One region of the Streptomyces sp. NBC_01445 genome, then DNA from elsewhere that is predicted to be linked to it. Evidence: riboswitches for the same ligand, from Rfam matches in the RefSeq annotation. Region 1 holds a riboswitch; the other holds the start of a gene.
The links. Region 1 has a riboswitch for ZMP and ZTP ahead of OG574_RS04575 (bifunctional 5,10-methylenetetrahydrofolate dehydrogenase/5,10-methenyltetrahydrofolate cyclohydrolase). Riboswitches for the same ligand answer to the same signal wherever they lie in the genome.
Positions count from the first base shown of each region.

Region 2: it holds a riboswitch for ZMP and ZTP, as region 1 does, so the genes downstream of both, OG574_RS20655 (glycine hydroxymethyltransferase) here and OG574_RS04575 (bifunctional 5,10-methylenetetrahydrofolate dehydrogenase/5,10-methenyltetrahydrofolate cyclohydrolase) in region 1, are expected to answer to the same signal.

Region 1 covers NZ_CP109485.1:928,719-936,797, reverse strand. Annotated here, with positions in the region: gene OG574_RS04605 (LysR family transcriptional regulator) at 1-875, opposite strand, end outside; gene OG574_RS04600 (tautomerase family protein) at 996-1,379, shown strand; gene OG574_RS04595 (immunity 49 family protein) at 1,414-3,150, opposite strand; gene yczE (membrane protein YczE) at 3,161-3,904, opposite strand; gene yczR (MocR-like transcription factor YczR) at 4,006-5,493, shown strand; gene OG574_RS04580 (hypothetical protein) at 5,521-6,096, shown strand; gene OG574_RS04575 (bifunctional 5,10-methylenetetrahydrofolate dehydrogenase/5,10-methenyltetrahydrofolate cyclohydrolase) at 6,044-6,922, opposite strand; ZMP/ZTP riboswitch at 6,945-7,035, opposite strand; gene OG574_RS04570 (helix-turn-helix domain-containing protein) at 7,022-7,918, opposite strand; gene OG574_RS04565 (NAD(P)H-dependent oxidoreductase) at 8,016-8,079, shown strand, end outside.
Region 2 covers NZ_CP109485.1:4,550,517-4,558,595, forward strand. Annotated here, with positions in the region: gene OG574_RS20645 (hypothetical protein) at 1-682, shown strand, start outside; gene OG574_RS20650 (hypothetical protein) at 817-1,572, shown strand; gene OG574_RS20655 (glycine hydroxymethyltransferase) at 1,676-3,124, opposite strand; ZMP/ZTP riboswitch at 3,186-3,272, opposite strand; gene rocD (ornithine--oxo-acid transaminase) at 3,318-4,616, shown strand; gene OG574_RS20665 (hypothetical protein) at 4,746-5,591, shown strand; gene pdxR (MocR-like pyridoxine biosynthesis transcription factor PdxR) at 5,808-7,232, opposite strand; gene OG574_RS20675 (carboxymuconolactone decarboxylase family protein) at 7,280-7,822, shown strand; gene OG574_RS20680 (carboxymuconolactone decarboxylase family protein) at 7,819-8,079, shown strand, end outside.

The DNA.
Region 1 (8,079 bases):
GACATGGCGCCGGCCGCGGCGAGATGGTCCAAAGCGGAGTCCGCCAAGGTGCGGACGGCCGGCTGCCAGGGGCGGGCCCGGGGTCCGGTCAGCACGAGGCGCCGTGAGGTCTGGGGGTGCAGCGGCAGCAGCGCGAGGTCGGGCGGGATCAGGGAGCGGGACACCTCCGACAGGACGGTCACGCCGATACCGGCCTGCACCATGCTGATCAGGGTTACCAGATCCCGTACCCGGTGCGTGGGGGTGAACCTCAGCCCGGCGAGGCGGTGGATCGTCCGGATGCGGTCCTCGCAGCCGTTGGGCGAGATCAGGAACGGATCGTCCTCCAGGTCGCGGATGTCGACGACCGGCTCACCGGCTAGGGGATGGTCCAGGGGCAGCACAGCGCGGTAGTCGTCGGCGGCGAGCTGGATGCCCGGGCCCGGGGGAGGGTCGATCAGGATGGCGGCATCGGCCGTCCCGTTCTCCAGCCAGCCGGCGATGTCGGAGCTGTCCCCTTCGAAGACCCTGACCGTGACGCGGGGCTGGTCCTCGCCCCAGTGCCGCAGCAGGCCGGGGATCAGGCCCTGGCAGACCGTCGGGGTGGCGGCCAGGCGCACCGTGCCCGTCATGGTGGCGGCGTCAGCCGCGAGTTGCTCCACGGACCGGGTCGCCGCCACCGCTGTCCGGGCGTGTGGCACGACCCGCTCGCCGAGCGCCGTGGTCCGCACCGGAGTGGCCCGCACCAGCAGCGGCGCGGTCAACTCGCGTTCCAGGGACGCGACCGCGTGCGACACGGCCGACTGGCTCAGACCGAGTTCGGCCGCCGCCGCGCTGAATCCGCCCGCGTCGACGACGGCGAGGAACGCCCTCAACTGGGAAAGGTTCACGGTCATGCGTGGGCCTCATATACCTATGACACGTATGCGTTGGATCAATGGTGCCAGGTCGGTGACGCTTGGTCCGTGCCGCCGCCTCCGGCGGGCACACCCCCCGGCACCTGCTCAGGAGAAGCCATGCCTTTCATCCGTGTGACGGTCACCGACACCGCACTTCCCGCCGACGTACAGCGCACCCTCGCCGAGGGCCTGACGGGCCTGGCCGTCTCGGCTCTGCGCAAGTCCGGCGCCAGGACCATCGTGCACGTCGACCTGGTGCCGGCCGACTGCTACTACGTCGACGGCAGGCCGCTGACCGGTGGCCTCGACGCCCATGTCGAGGCCACCGTCACCATCGGCACGAACAGCGCCGCGGAGAAGGCCGCGTTCATCGCGGAGGCGGGCGAACTGCTGACCAAGGCCCTTGGGCCGCTCGCCCGTTGCGGAGTCGCGCTGCACGAACTGCACCCCGAGAGCTACGGCTACGACGGCGTGACGCAGTTCGACTTCTACCGGCGCTAGGCCGCCCGGCGGTAGCCGCCCCCGGAGCCCGCTCTCACGTGTCGAACTCGCCGTACCAGGCCCGGTCGAGGAGACAGGTGGGCAGATACGGCGACTTGCTGTCGACCGGGAACTCCGAGTCGAAGGCGAGGCACGCCAGCGCGAGCGGGCCGAGGGCCACCCGGCTGTGCGGTCCCGTCGAGTCGCTCCAGTAGCGCTCGTGATGGGCGAGCGCCTCCGTGAGCGCTTCCGCGAAAGCCTCGTGGTCGCCCGTCACGAGACGGTGGAAGAGCGCGACGGGCTGGTAGTCGACCAGGTTCAGGAAGTCCGCAGGCGTGCGGGTCGCCACATCGGGGTGAGAGGTGTTCATGGTGGCGAGCAGCTTCTGGACCACATCGTCCATGGGGCGCTGCAACCAGTATGTCTGGAGCGTGTCGATCCAGTGGAAGACGTACTCGTCCATGGGCGCGGCCCGGCGCAGGTCGTCCAGCGGCACGTGGCACAACTGGGTCATGCGGTCCCGCTCGCGGCAGACGACGGCGAGATAGAAGGCGTTGAGCCAGGCGCGGCCGTCCGCGTACGGGGCGGGGCCGGTGACCGGAAGCGTCACGACGTCGTGCCCGATCCGGCAGGCGACGCTGCTCTCCCGGGAGGTCGTGGTGGCGAACAGCGCCGAGCCGACCTGCATGGCACCGACCCATGCCTCCCAGGTCTCCAGCGCGCCCCCGTCGGGGTCGGACGCGCAGCGCACGTGGCTCAGGGCGAGGGAGGCCGCGAACGCGTCGCCGAAGGCCCCGGGGGACTGAGGCAGCCGGGCTGTCAACTCTGCTGAGGTCTGGGCGAGTTGGTCCTCGGTCTGCGCACCGGAGGCCGGCTGCGGCGCGGCATCGGCGGAGTCCTGGCCGCGCAGGGACCTCATCAGGTCCATCAACTCCTGCGGCGGCACCACGGAGAACGACCGGTTCTCGTGGTCGAAGACCGTGAGCGAGACAAGCCGCCCCTGGCGCCACCAGTACAGCCGCGGTGAGAGCGCGCCCGGCCCGTCCTCGTAGGCGCCGATGGCGTAGGAGCCCAGGTCGTTGACGGCGTCCACCACGCTGCCGTCCACGATCGGGTGGAACGCCAGGAGGTGCCTGGTCGGCATCACGACGAGCGCCCCGGCTTCCGGCAGCTCCCGGCCGGTCAACTCCCGTACCAACTCCGGGAGTACGAGCGCCTTGCTGGAGACGAAGAACGAGTCCCCGTACACGGAGTGCATCAACGCGCCCTGCGGGCCGCGGAATTCGTCGTGCTCGACCGGCTCACGGATCAGGTTCGCGCGGCCCGCAGCCCACAGCTGCTCAGCACCGACGCGCGCCACGTCCCGGTCGTCGAGTATTCGCACGGAGGTGGGTGCGTCCAGGGCGAGGACCGCGAGCAGCCCCTCGGCGACCGGCCGCGCATGGCGGAAGCCGTCGGCCGTGTCGCCCGGGAAGGCGTCGTCGGGAAGCAGCCGCCAGCATGTCCGCTCCAGGAGATCCGTGGCGCTCTCGCCTCCCTGGGAGGCGTTCTCCAGGCCGGCGAAGTGCTGCTCCACGATCCGCGGCCAGTCGTCCTCGGCGGACTGGCGACACCGCTGCGCGAGGTTCGACAGCGGGCTCAACCTGCCCTCCAGGCGCACCGCGTCCCCCGTCACGGTCATATGGGTGCCGTGACGGGCGAGGAAGTAGGCGGCCGTCAGGCTCCGCAGGCGCTCGGCCTGAGGGACATTCAGCATCGGCAGGTGTGGATCGGGTGCGTGGTGAGGGTTCACTGCACAGACTCTACGAAGACGTGCGGGAGCCGGTGACAGGTGGGCCCGTGCGTCCGGTCCGGGTCGGGCTCGCGCAGGCGAACCGGGGCAGGAAGAACTGCGTGACGGGGCCGACGGTCAGGGCGTACAGCACGGTGCCGAGTCCCACGCCGCCGCCGAGCAGCCAGCCAAAGGCGAGTACGGCGACCTCGATGAACGTGCGGACGACGCGGATGGAACGTCCCGTCAGGGCGGACGCACCGGTCATCAGCCCGTCCCGGGGCCCCGGCCCGAACCGTGCGCCTACGTAGACGGCGATGGACAGCGCATTGGCGAATGTCCCGGCGAGGAGGAGCCCGACTCGTTCGGGAAGGGCCAGGCCCCCGGGGACGAGCGCGAGCCCGAGGTCGGACGAGACGGCGATGACGACGATGTTCGCGGCGGTCCCGAACGTCGGCCGCTGCCGCAGAGGGATCCACAGCAGCAGGACGGACACACCCACGACCGCGGTGAGTGTGCCGAAGCTCAACGAAGTGTGCTTCTCCAGACCCTCGTTGAGAACGCTCCAGGGACTCAGACCCAGCCCGGCGCGGACCATGACGGCCATGCTGAATCCGTACAGGGCGAGGCCGGTGAACAACTGGGGCAGGCGGCGGAGTGGGCGTTCGCCGAGGCGTACGTAAGTGAGTGGGGGAGCGGGGCGGTTGCGCCCGATCCCTTCGTCGCCCGGCGTCGCCCGCTCGGAGCGGGCCGTCGTGTCCGTGTCCTGCTGCATATGCGCCTGCCTCCACCGTGGTGCCATGGGCCTTCAAGGCCATTGCGGCAACTCTGTAGAGTGATTGGCCCGGATGACATGGCCAATCTCGGGAGAATGGTTTGACTGATGCGAACGCCTTTGTGCCGGTGGACAGGGTGGGCCGCGCGGACCGGACCCTGGGCAGCCGTCAGCTCGCCGCGATGCTGCCCGACACCGCCGGCACGAGACCCGCCTATCGACACCTCGCGCAGGCGATCAGCACGCTCATCCTGGACGGACGCATCGCCCTGCACGTCAGACTCCCCGCCGAGCGCGAACTGGCAGCCGTCCTCGACACCAGCAGAACCACCGTCACCGCCGTGTACGACCTGTTGCGCGAGAGCGGCTACGCACACAGCCGCCAGGGATCGGGCACGTGGACCGCCCTGCCCGAAGGCCGCACCCCCAGTGGCATCACTCGCCTCCTCGGCCCCCAGGACACCGCGATCGACCTTGCCAGAGCCTCCCCCGGGCTCCCGCAGCAGGCACTCGTCGACGCCCTCGTGCACATCACCCCGCAACTCGCCGAGCAGGCCCACACTCCTGGCTACCACCCCTACGGCCTGCCCGACCTGCGCGCAGCCATCGCCGAGCGCTACACCCGACGGGGCCTCGCCACCCTGCCCGAACAGATCCTGGTGACGTCGGGCGCACAGCACGCGCTGACACTCGTCCTGGGACTGCTGGGCAGCCCCGGCGACCGGGTCATGGTCGAGAACCCGTCCTACCCGAACGCCCTTGAGGCGCTACGCCGAGCCCGGCTGCGTACCGTGTCCGTCCCCGTGACCGACACCGGCTGGGACATCGAGATCACCGAATCGACGCTCCGCCAGGTCGTGCCCCAACTGGCCTACCTGATCCCCGACTTCCACAATCCGACCGGCTGTCTCATGCCCGAGCACGAGCGGGCACGCGTCCTGCGCGCGGCGGAGCGGTCCGGTACCTGGCTGGTCATCGACGAGACGCTTGCCGACCTCGCGCTCGACGTCCCCCCGCCGCCTCCCTTCGCCTCCCACGCGGCGAAGGGAGGTACCGGGCAGGTCATCAGCATCGGCTCGATGAGCAAGACGCATTGGGGCGGCCTGCGCATCGGCTGGCTGCGGGCGCCCGCACGGCTCGTCACCGAACTCGCGGGCCAGCGCGTGGCCACCGACATGGGCGGATCGGTCGTCGATCAACTGCTGGCCCTCGCTCTCCTGGACCGGGGTGACGGGCTTCTGCCGCCCCGGCTTGAGCAACTGCGTGTGCAGCGCGCCGCGTTGGCCGCCGCGCTGACGCAGCACATGCCGCACTGGACGTGGCAACTGCCTCCCGGAGGCCTGTCGTTGTGGGTCGACCTGGGTGAGCCGGTGGCCTCCGCGCTGTCCGAACGAGCCCTCGACAACGGCGTCCGGATCGAGAGCGGCGCCTGCTTCGCCACCGACCCCGGCATCTTCGAGCAGCGGATGCGCATCCCGTACACGACCCCGGCGGACACCCTGCGCGAAGCCGTCCACCGCATGGCGGCGGCGCTCGCCGCCGGCCTTCCGTCGGTGTCCACCGGGCGACGGCCGCACTGGGTCGCCTGAGCATCAGAGGACGAAGGAGATCGCTGCATGGCGTACGGAGGTGAGCGTCCCGGGACCGGTCCGTTCTTTCGCCTCGCATGGCGTGGGTCCCACTACCCGGGCCGGCCCGTCGAGGACCTGTGGATCACCCTCGGGGTGGATGGGGACGGCGGCTGGTGGTTCGACGGGTACTTCCTCGGGCGCCTGCCACTGGGCCAGGGCGCGCCGCGGGCCGCCGAGTTCGCCCGGTGGCTCTTGGCGGCGCCGCCGACGGGCCCGTACGAGCGGGAGTTCACGCTGATCGACCGTGAACCGCAGGCCGGATCCCCGAGGATCGCTGCCGGCACGCTGCTGACCGTCGGGTTCCTCCTGGGCCGCGAGGAACCCGACGGGCCCGAGTATCTCCAGCTGCTGCCGTCGGGCGAGACGGCCGTACGGCACCTCGGCTTCGAGGTGTGCGCACCGCTGGAGTGTGAACCGCTGCCGCGCGCCGCCCTCGAGGTGGCGGCGGCCGGACTTCTCGACGCCGCCACCGACCAGGGATCCCGGATGCGCGATCGGCGCGGTCCTGTCAGGCGAGCGCGCGATCGAGGTCCGCGCCGAGCTGGTGGTACGCCGCGGTGACCGTCTGGGCCAGGAGGACGGCGATGGTCATGGGGCCCACGCCGCCGGGGACGGGAGTGATCAGGCGGGCCCGCTCGGCCGCGGTGTCGAAGTCCACGTCGCCGACGTTGCCCGCGTTGTAGCCGGCGTCGATGACGACAGCGCCGGGCTTGATGTCCTCGCCGCGGATGAGCTGGGGCCGGCCCACGGCCGCCACCACGATGTCCGCCTCCCTCACGTACGCGCTCAGGTCGGCCGTGCGGGAGTGGCAGTACGTCACCGTGGCGTCCCGTGTGAGCAGCAGCATCCCGGCGGGCTTGCCGAGGATCGCGCTCCGGCCCACGACGACGGCATGCCGCCCCGCGACATCGACGTCGTACTCGTCGAGGAGCCGCATGATCCCGCCGGGTGTGCAGGAGACGAACCCGGGCAGCCCGAAGGCCATCGCGCCGAACGAGGTCATGGTGACGCCGTCGACGTCTTTCTCCGGGGCGATGGCCTCGAACGCCGCACGTTCGTCGATGTGCGGGCCCACGGGGTGCTGGAGCAGGATTCCGTGCACCGACGCGTCCTGCGACAGCTCGCGGAGAGTGGCGACCAGCTCAGCGGTCGTCGTCTCGGCGGGGAGCTGGACGCGCCGCGACTCGATACCGGCCTTGGCGCAGCGGGCCTGCTTCATGCGGACGTACGTGACGGAGGCGGGATCCTCGCCCACCAGTACGGTCGCGAGGCAGGGCGCCGAGCCCGTGCGCCTCACCAGCTCCGCCGCTCTGCCCGCGGACTCCTCGACGAGACGCCGAGCGGTGCCGGTGCCGTCCATGAGGTGGGCTGTGTGTGTCGGGGACATGGTCGCCTCCCAGGCGTCATTGACCATTCGCCCAGGCGCACGGCATACATCGACCCTTTGGTCAGGCCGCTCCCCGGTGGTTCTCCACCCCAGCGCCAGTCACGGCCTGTCTGCCACTGTAACGGCTTCGGTCAGCCGCGCGAGAGCCGCGGCCTCCTCGCTGCCCTCCTCGGCGCTGAAGACGTGCACGACCAAACCCGTCTCGCCGGGCGCGGCCGGTACGTGGAGAGTCTCGAAGTCCAGGGTGAGCAGCCCGGCCACCGGGTGCCTCAGACGCTTGCGCCCCGCCGCGCACATCACGACCTCGCCGCTGTCCCAGATGCGCCTGAACTCCTGGCTGAGCGCGGTGAGTTCGGCGATGAGCGCGGCCAGTTCCGTGTCGTCGGGGTAGCGCCCCGACCAGACCCGGAGCTGGCCCACGGCCTCCGCCGCCCGGTCCTCCCACTCCGGGTGGACGACGCGGGAAGCGGGGTCGAGGAAGAGGTACCGCGCGTTGTTCCGGTCGCGGCCGGCCGGCTCGCCGAGGCCGCCGATCAGCTCGGCGCCGAGGGCGTTCCACGCCACCACGTCCAGGCGATGGTTGGTGGCGAAGGCGGGGAAGCCGGCCATGGAGTCGAGGAGCCGCCGCAGCATCGGGCTGACCCGGGCCTCGGGCGCGGGGCCCTGCCGGGCGCCTGCCAGGGTGGCGAGATGCCCGCGCTCCGCCGTGTCGAGGCCGAGCGCCCCGGCGAGCGCGTCGACGACCTCGGCGGAGGGCTGGGTGGCGCGGCCCTGTTCCAGGCGCACGTAGTAGTCCACGCTGATCCCGGCGAGCTGTGCCAGCTCCTCGCGGCGCAGTCCCCGTACCCGCCGGCGACGGCCGCCGGAGAGCCCGACGTGCTCCGGTGTGACACGCGCGCGGCGGGCGCGGAGAAAGTCTCCGAGACCGCGCTGCGAGCCGCCGGTGGTGAGGGTGGCGCCCGCGCCCGTGTCCCCGATGTCCTTCACGCCGTCCATGGGCCCAAGTATGCGTGGCCCTCGCAGTACCAGGATGAGCGTTCCGCCGTTGACCAGGGTGCTGGCTGACCGGACACCCTTGGGCGAGCGTGAGGGTATGAACGACACGACGCCTCGGCAGCCCAAGAAGATCCTCGTCGTCAGCGCCCACCCTGAACCCC
Region 2 (8,079 bases), 3.6 Mb from region 1:
GGCGCCGGTGGCCGAGCCGGAGGCGGCCCCTGCCCGGGTGCGGCGGGCGCGCCGCTGGGTACGGAAGCGGTGGCGGATGCTCACTGCGGGGATGTGCGGGGTGCTGACCGTGCTCGTGCTCACGCCTCCGGTGCGGGCCGCAGTCGCCGACTGGTTCGGCTTCGGCGGGGTGGAGGTCCGGTACGACCCCTCGGCCCTGCCGTCGTCCGGTGCTCATGTCCCCGGGTGCGGTACGTCGCTCTCGCTCGGTGAGGCCCGACGAGAAGCCGGATTCGAACCCCTGGTGCCGGACGAGCTGGGGATGCCGGACGCCGTCACGGTGACGCGGGAACCGAAGTCGCGTTTCTTGATCACGCTGTGCTGGCGCGAGGACGGGCACACGATCCGACTCGACGAGTACCCGGCCCAGCTCGACATCGGGTACACGAAATCGGTGCGTATGCAGCCGCGCTGGGTCGACCTCGGCCCGGATACGGGGCTGTGGTTCGCCCAGCCCCATCTGCTCAGTTTCTGGATGCTCGACGGCAACGGCGACCGGTGGACCCGCTCGGAACGCACCGCGGGCCCGACGCTCCTGTGGACCCGTCGGCAGCAGGTGACACTCCGCCTGGAGGGAATCGACTCCCAGCAGCGGGCGATGGAGATCGCACGGTCGGTACGGAAGTTGGACACCGTCCGCTGATGTCCGCGGGCTGAGCCGGCGGCTCCCGCACTCGAGAACTCACGCGCCAAAGTTGGGAACCCGGTCGGGTCGAGCGGTGTACCAGAAGTGAATCGGCACGGGCGGGCCGTGCCGGGACCAGCTGGGGGGAACGGATGCGAACAGTACGAAGGCTGGCCGCGCTGGCGGTGGCACTGACGGCGGCACTCGCCGCGCTGCTGCTGAGCGCGTCAGGGGCGTCGGCCGGCGGACCGACGAGCGTTCTGGTGGTGTCGCCCGAGAGCGGCCAGAGCGCGTCGCTCTACTTCAGTGACAAGAGGTACGGGCCGCTGGAAACCCTCCTGGGAGAGCCGGGCCAGGGCCGACGGGAGGAGCCGCCCGGCTTGGGCATAGGCGTGGGGCGTCAGCTCAATGTCACCTGGCTGGTGCACGACGTGCTGCCGTGGCGGGTCGACCGGGTCTATCCGGACTCGCCGGGCACGAAGGACGTCTGGATACACACAGCGACGCACGTGCCGGACTCCTACAACGGGTACTGGCACAAGGCGCAGAAGCCGGCAGAGCTGCGCGCGCTGCTGAAGGACCTCGGAGTCATGGGCGAGCGGTCCCAAAAGGGCGGGAGCCCGATCTTCCCGGCACCCTGGCAGTCGCCCGACCGGTCCAAGGAAGCGCTCGGTGGAGCTCCGGCTCCGGCAGCCGACAGCCGCGATGCCGGGCAGTCCGCAGGCGCGCGGGCCTCAGCATCCCGGGCGGGTGAGGGGACGGACTGGTGGTGGGCGATACCGGGGCTGGCGGCGGGTGCCGCGCTGGCTCTGGTGATGCGGCCGCTGGCCGGCAGGCTGCCGCGTCGTCGCGGGACGGGCGAGACCCCGCCGGACACCGGACCACGGCAGCAGCTGATCGACTCCTGAGAGTCGCCCTTCAGCTCTCACGGCCGCGAGTACGCACTGACCGGCCCGTCGGTGCGGCTGGTGACGGGCCGGTCAGGAGATCACGGAGCTAGGGGGCAAGCGATCAGGTGAGGTCGACTTCCGGGTAGAGCGGGAAGCCGCTCAGCAGGTCGGACGCTCGCGCGGAGACCTCGTCGGAGACCTTCTCGTCCAGGATGTGCTGGGCCTTGGAGGGCGCGCCCTTGCTGGTGGTGCCCGGTTCGGCGGCGGTGAGCACGCGGTCGATGAGGCCGGCGACCTCGTCCATCTCCGCGGTGCCCAGGCCCCGGGTGGTCAGAGCGGGGGTGCCGATGCGGATGCCGGATGTGTACCAGGCCCCGTTGGGGTCGGAGGGGATGGAGTTGCGGTTGGTGACGATGCCGGAGTCGAGGAGCGCGTTCTCGGCCTGGCGGCCGGTGACCCCGTAGGAGGTGGCGACATCGATCAGGTTGAGATGGTTGTCCGTGCCGCCCGTGACGAGGGTGGCGCCGCGGCGGGTCAGGCCCTCTGCGAGGGCGCGGGCGTTGTCGACGACGGACTGGGCGTAGTCGCGGAATTCGGGGCGGCGGGCCTCGGCAAGAGCCACGGCCTTGGCGGCCATGACGTGGGGCAGCGGGCCTCCGAGGACCATCGGGCAGCCGCGGTCGACCTGGCCGGCGAGCGAGTCGTCACAGAGCACCATGCCGCCGCGCGGGCCGCGCAGCGACTTGTGCGTCGTGGTGGTGACGATCTGGGCATGCGGCACCGGGTCGAAGTCGCCGGTGAGGACCTTGCCTGCGACGAGGCCCGCGAAGTGCGCCATGTCGACCATGAGGGTCGCCCCGACCTCGTCGGCGATCTCGCGCATGATGCGGAAGTTCACGAGGCGGGGGTACGCGGAGTAGCCGGCGACGATGATCAGCGGCTTGAAGTCGCGGGCGGTGGCGCGCAGGGCTTCGTAGTCGACGAGGCCGGTCTGCGGGTCGGTGCCATAACTGCGCTGGTCGAACATCTTGCCGGAGATGTTGGGGCGGAAGCCGTGGGTGAGGTGGCCGCCGGCGTCCAGGGACATGCCGAGCATGCGCTGGTTGCCGAAGGCCTGACGGAGCTCGGCCCAGTCGGCGTCGGAGAGGTCGTTCACGTTGCGGACGCCGGCCAGCTCCAGGGCGGGGGCCTCGACGCGCTGGGCGAGGACGGCCCAGAAGGCGACGAGGTTGGCGTCGATACCGGAGTGCGGCTGGACATAGGCGTGGCGGGCGCCGAAGAGCTCGCGGGCGTGTTCGGCGGCGAGGGCCTCGACGGTGTCGACGTTGCGGCAGCCGGCATAGAAGCGGCGGGCGATGGTGCCCTCGGCGTACTTGTCGCTGAACCAGTTGCCCATCGCGAGGAGGGTGGCCGGGGAGGCGTAGTTCTCGCTGGCGATCAGCTTGAGCATCTCGCGCTGGTCGGCGAGCTCCTGGCCGATGGCGTCGGCCACGCGGGGCTCGACGGCGCGGATCACGTCGAGAGCGCTGCGGAATGCTACGGATTCGGTGGAGAGGGTGGGCTCTGACATGACGGACCTCCGGACGGATGGGGCCTCCACTGCCCGAGCGAAGTCGAGAGCGGGAGGTTCACGGGTCGGCCCAGGCGCACGGCACACAGTTCACAGGCCGCTCCCCGATGGTCGGTCCCATCCCAGCGCGCCAGTCACGGCCCTGCGGGCCACCCTACCGGGCGCGCCGGGACGCGAGGTGTCCCGGTCCACGATGCGAGCGACGATAGGAAGGGGCCACAAGCCCACGTCTTCGCGTCATAAGAGCCGTAAGAACGGAGACCCCGTGACTGCTGTGACTCCTCCGAATGCCGTAACGGAAACCTTCATCATCGCCTCCGAAGCGCACAGTGCGCACAACTACCATCCGCTGCCCGTCGTGGTCGCCACGGCGGAGGGGGCGTGGATGACAGATGTCGAGGGGCGCCGGTACCTCGACATGCTCGCCGGCTACTCGGCTCTCAACTTCGGCCATGGGAACCGGCGGCTCATCGAGGCCGCGAAGGCGCAGATGGATCGGGTGACGCTGACGTCCCGCGCCTTCTACCACGACCGGTTCGCCGAGTTCTGCGCCCAGCTCGCGGAGCTGTGCGGCATGGACATGGTGCTGCCGATGAACACAGGGGCCGAGGCAGTGGAGACCGCCGTGAAGACGGCGAGAAAGTGGGGGTACCAGGTCAAGGGGGTGCTCGACGGCAGGGCGAAGATCGTCGTGGCGGGCAACAACTTCCACGGGCGTACCACGACCATCGTCAGCTTCTCCACGGACCAGGAGGCGCGCGCGGACTTCGGTCCCTACACGCCAGGGTTCGAGATCGTGCCTTACGGCGATCTGACGGCACTGCGCGGCGCTGTCACCGAGAACACCGTCGCCGTGCTGCTCGAACCGATCCAGGGGGAGGCCGGTGTCCTCGTACCACCGGCCGGATACCTGCCAGCGGTAAGGGAGTTGACCCGCGAGCGGAACGTGCTGTTCATCGCCGACGAGATCCAGTCGGGGCTCGGGCGGACCGGGCGGACGTTCGCCTGTGAGCACGAGGGCGTGGTGCCCGACATGTACGTGCTGGGCAAGGCGCTCGGCGGTGGGGTCGTGCCGGTGTCGGCGGTGGTGTCCAGCAGCGAGGTGCTGGGGGTGTTCAAGCCGGGTGAGCACGGGTCGACGTTCGGCGGGAATCCGCTGGCCTGCGCGGTGGCGCTCGAGGTCATCGCGATGCTGCGCACCGGGGAGTTCCAGCAGCGGGCGACGGAGCTGGGCGAGCATCTGCACGCGGAGCTCGGGCTGCTGGCGGGCACGGGCAAGGTGACGCAGGTGCGGGGCCGCGGGCTGTGGGCAGGGGTCGACATCGATCCGTCGTACGGGACGGGGAGGGAGATCTCGGAGAAGTTGATGGACAAGGGCGTCCTGGTCAAGGACACGCATGGGAGCACGATCCGGATCGCTCCCCCTCTGGTGATCAGTAAGGAAGACCTGGACTGGGGGCTCGACCAGCTTCGGGCGGTCCTGTCGGTCTGACGGTGGTGCGCCTCCGACAGGGACGGCCGACTCGTGGTCCGGCCGTTCACGGGGACGCCCCCGAAGGGTGGGCCGCCCACGGGCCGGCTGGTGCGAGGCACCCTCTACAGTCGCTTTGTGCTTCTTGGAATGGTTTGCGCGCTCGGGGCTGCGGTCTGTTTCGGTACGGCTTCCGTGTTGCAGGCGATGGCGGCGCGGGCCTCGGAGCCGGGGTCGGGATCCGGCGTCGACGCCGCATTGTTGCTGCGGGCGCTGCGGCAGTGGCGTTATGTCGCCGGGCTGGGACTCGACCTCCTCGGGTTCGTGTTGCAGGTCGTGGCGCTGCGGTCCATTCCGATCTATGCCGTCGGCGCGGCGCTCGCCGCGAGTCTGGCGGTGACGGCGGTGGTTGCCTCTCGGCTGCTGGAAGTGCGGTTGAGTGGTGTCGAGTGGGGCGCCGTCGGAGTAGTGGTGGCGGGGCTTGCGATGTTGGGGCTGGCGTCGGGGACGGAGGGAGACAAGGCCGGTTCGGACGCGTTGAGGTACGCGATGCTGGGGACAGCGCTGGGCGTGTTGTTGATCGGGGCGGTGGCCGGGCGGCTTCCGGGGCGGGGGCGGGCGCTCGCGCTGGGGCTCGGTTCGGGGTTCGGGTTCGGGGTGGTGGAGGTGTCGGTGCGGCTCATCGACGACGTGTCGCCCGGCGCGTTGCTGAGCAATCCGGCGACATATGCGCTGCTGCTCGGTGGGGGCTCGGCGTTTCTGCTGCTGACCTCGGCGCTGCAGAAGGGGTCGGTGACCACGGCCACCGCGGGGATGGTCGTGGGCGAGACAGTGGGACCGGCGCTGGTCGGGGTGATCTGGCTCGGGGATCGCACGCGCGAGGGGCTGGCCTGGCTGGCGGTTCTCGGGTTCGTGGTGGCCGTGGCGGGGGCGTTGGCTCTGGCGCGCTTCGGGGAGGCGCCGGTGGGGGACGCGTCCGCACCGGCCCGGGTCTGACCCGAACCCGTTCTGACCCGAACCGAACCCGTTCTGGCCCGACCCCACCCGAACCCGTTCCGGCCCGCCCCGAACCGAACCCGTTCTGACCCGACCCCACCCGAACCCGTTCTGGCCCGACCCGACCCTGAGCTGACCCGTCCCCGACCGCCCATGGCCGCCCGGCCCGATCGTGGGCCGCGCAAGCCGCGACGTCGACCGCCCGATGCCCGCCCCCTAAGGCAGCACCCGGCACAACGCCTCAAGTGCGCTGGGCCAGGCGTGGTCCGGTGGGGTTCCGTAGCCGACCACCAGGGCGTCCAGGGGTGGTTCGGCGGGGGCCGCTTCGTGGCGGAAGCTGGAGAGGCCGGCGACTCCGAGGCGCTGCCAGGCGGCGGCGCGGACCACGGACTGTTCGGTGCCGGGCGGGAGTTGGAGGACGGCGTGCAGGCCGGCGGCGATTCCGGTGGCGCGGACGTCGGGGGCGCGTTCGGCGAGGGCGGCGACGAGCTGATCGCGGCGGCGGCGGTAGCGCAGGCGGGCGCCGCGGACATGGCGGTCGTAGGCGCCCGAGTCGATGAACTCCGCGAGGGTCAGCTGGTCGAGGACGCCGCACGACCAGTCGGCGACGCCCTTCGCCTCGATCACCTCCCCGATGACGGAGGGCGGCAGCACCAGCCAGCCGAGGCGCAGGCCGGGTGCGAGGGATTTGCTGGCCGTGCCGAAGTAGACGACGCGGTCGGGGTCGAGGCCCTGGAGGGCGCCGACGGGCTGGCGGTCGTAGCGGAACTCGCCGTCGTAGTCGTCCTCCAGGATCAGTCCGCCGGTGCGGCGGGCCCAGTCGACGACGGCTGTCCGGCGGTCGGGGTGCAGTGCCCCGCCCACCGGGAACTGATGGGCGGGGGTCAGGAGGGCGGCGCCCACGTCCGGTTCGCCGGTCGCCAACTCATCGGTGCAGGTGCCGAGTTGATCGAGGGGAAGGGGGTGGGTGCGCAGGCCTGACCGCGTCAGGACGTCCCAGTGGATGTCGAGCCCGTATGTCTCCACGGCCACATCGCGCACGCCCCTGTTGTGCAGCACCTCGCCGAGCAGCATCAGACCGTGGACGAAGCCGGAGCAGATCACGATGCGGTCCGGGTCGGCGTGGACGCCGCGGGCGCGGGCGAGGTAGCCGGCGAGGGCGGTGCGCAGTTCGATGCGGCCGCGGGCATCGCCGTAGCCGAGGGCGTCGTTCGGGGCGGCGTTGAGGGAGCGGCGCGATGCCTTGAGCCATTCGGCGCGCGGGAACGAGGAGAGGTCGGGGGTGCCGGGGTGCAGGTCGTGGCGGAGTCCGGCAGGAGCGCGTCGGCCGCGTGTCGGGGCCGGCCGGGGCGCCTCCACCGGCCGCTCCGCGACGCGCGTCCCCGAGCCCTGGCGCGCGGTGAGCCAGCCCTCGGCGACGAGGTCGGCGTAGGCGTCGGCGACCGTGTTGCGGGCGATGCCCAGATCGGCTGCGAGCGTGCGGGACGATGGGAGGCGGACACCGGGGGCGAGGCGGCCGCTGCGTACGGCGTCACGGAGCGCGTCGGTCAGGCCTTTGCGCAGGCCGGAGCCGGTCGGCTCGACGTGCAGGTCGATACCGAGCGCTTGACCGGAGGGCGAAGTGGCCCAGGATTCCACCATGGAAATGGACCATACCCGTGGGCTACTCCGCTCGTAGGGTCAATGTCATGACGACGAACGAGAACTCCACCGACAGCACCAGCCCGACCACCGACGCCGGCCGGACCGCCAAGGAGTACGTCCACGAGCACGCGCCCCGGCTGGCCTGGGCCAAGCACGCTCCGGAGGTCTACAAGGCCATGATCCGGCTCGACGCGGAGGCCCGTAAGGGCGTCGACCCGGTGACGCTGGAGCTGGTCAAGATCCGCGCTTCGCAGCTCAACCACTGCGCGTTCTGCCTCGACATGCACTCCAAGGACGCGCTCGCCGCGGGCGAGAGCGTCGAGCGGATCATCCAGCTGGCCGCGTGGGAGGAGTCGCAGCACTTCTACACGCCCAGGGAGATCGCGGCGATCGAGCTGACCGAGGCGATCACCGTGCTCACCGACGGGTTCGTGCCGGACGAGACGTACGAGAAGGCGGCGAAGCTGTACGACGAGAAGGAGCTGACGCAGCTGATCGCCGCGATCACGGTGATCAACGCGTGGAACCGGTTCGGCGTGTCGACGCGGATGGTGCCCGGGCACTACACCGCGGGCGACTTCAAGTGACAGCCCGTACGACGCACTTGGACATGGGTGTGCGCGACGCGATGATCGCGCTCGGCGCCGCCGCGAAGAAGGGGCTCGGCGACCCGGTTCTCGCCGAGCTGGTGATGATTCGGGCCTCGCAGATCAACGAGTGCGCGTTCTGCCTGGACATGCACGTGGACCTCGCCGTCGAGAAGAACGGCGAGAGTGCGGTGGGGGTATCCCCTGCTCGAGCGAAGTCGACAGCTTGGGGAAGGATCGCGCTGCTCAATACCTGG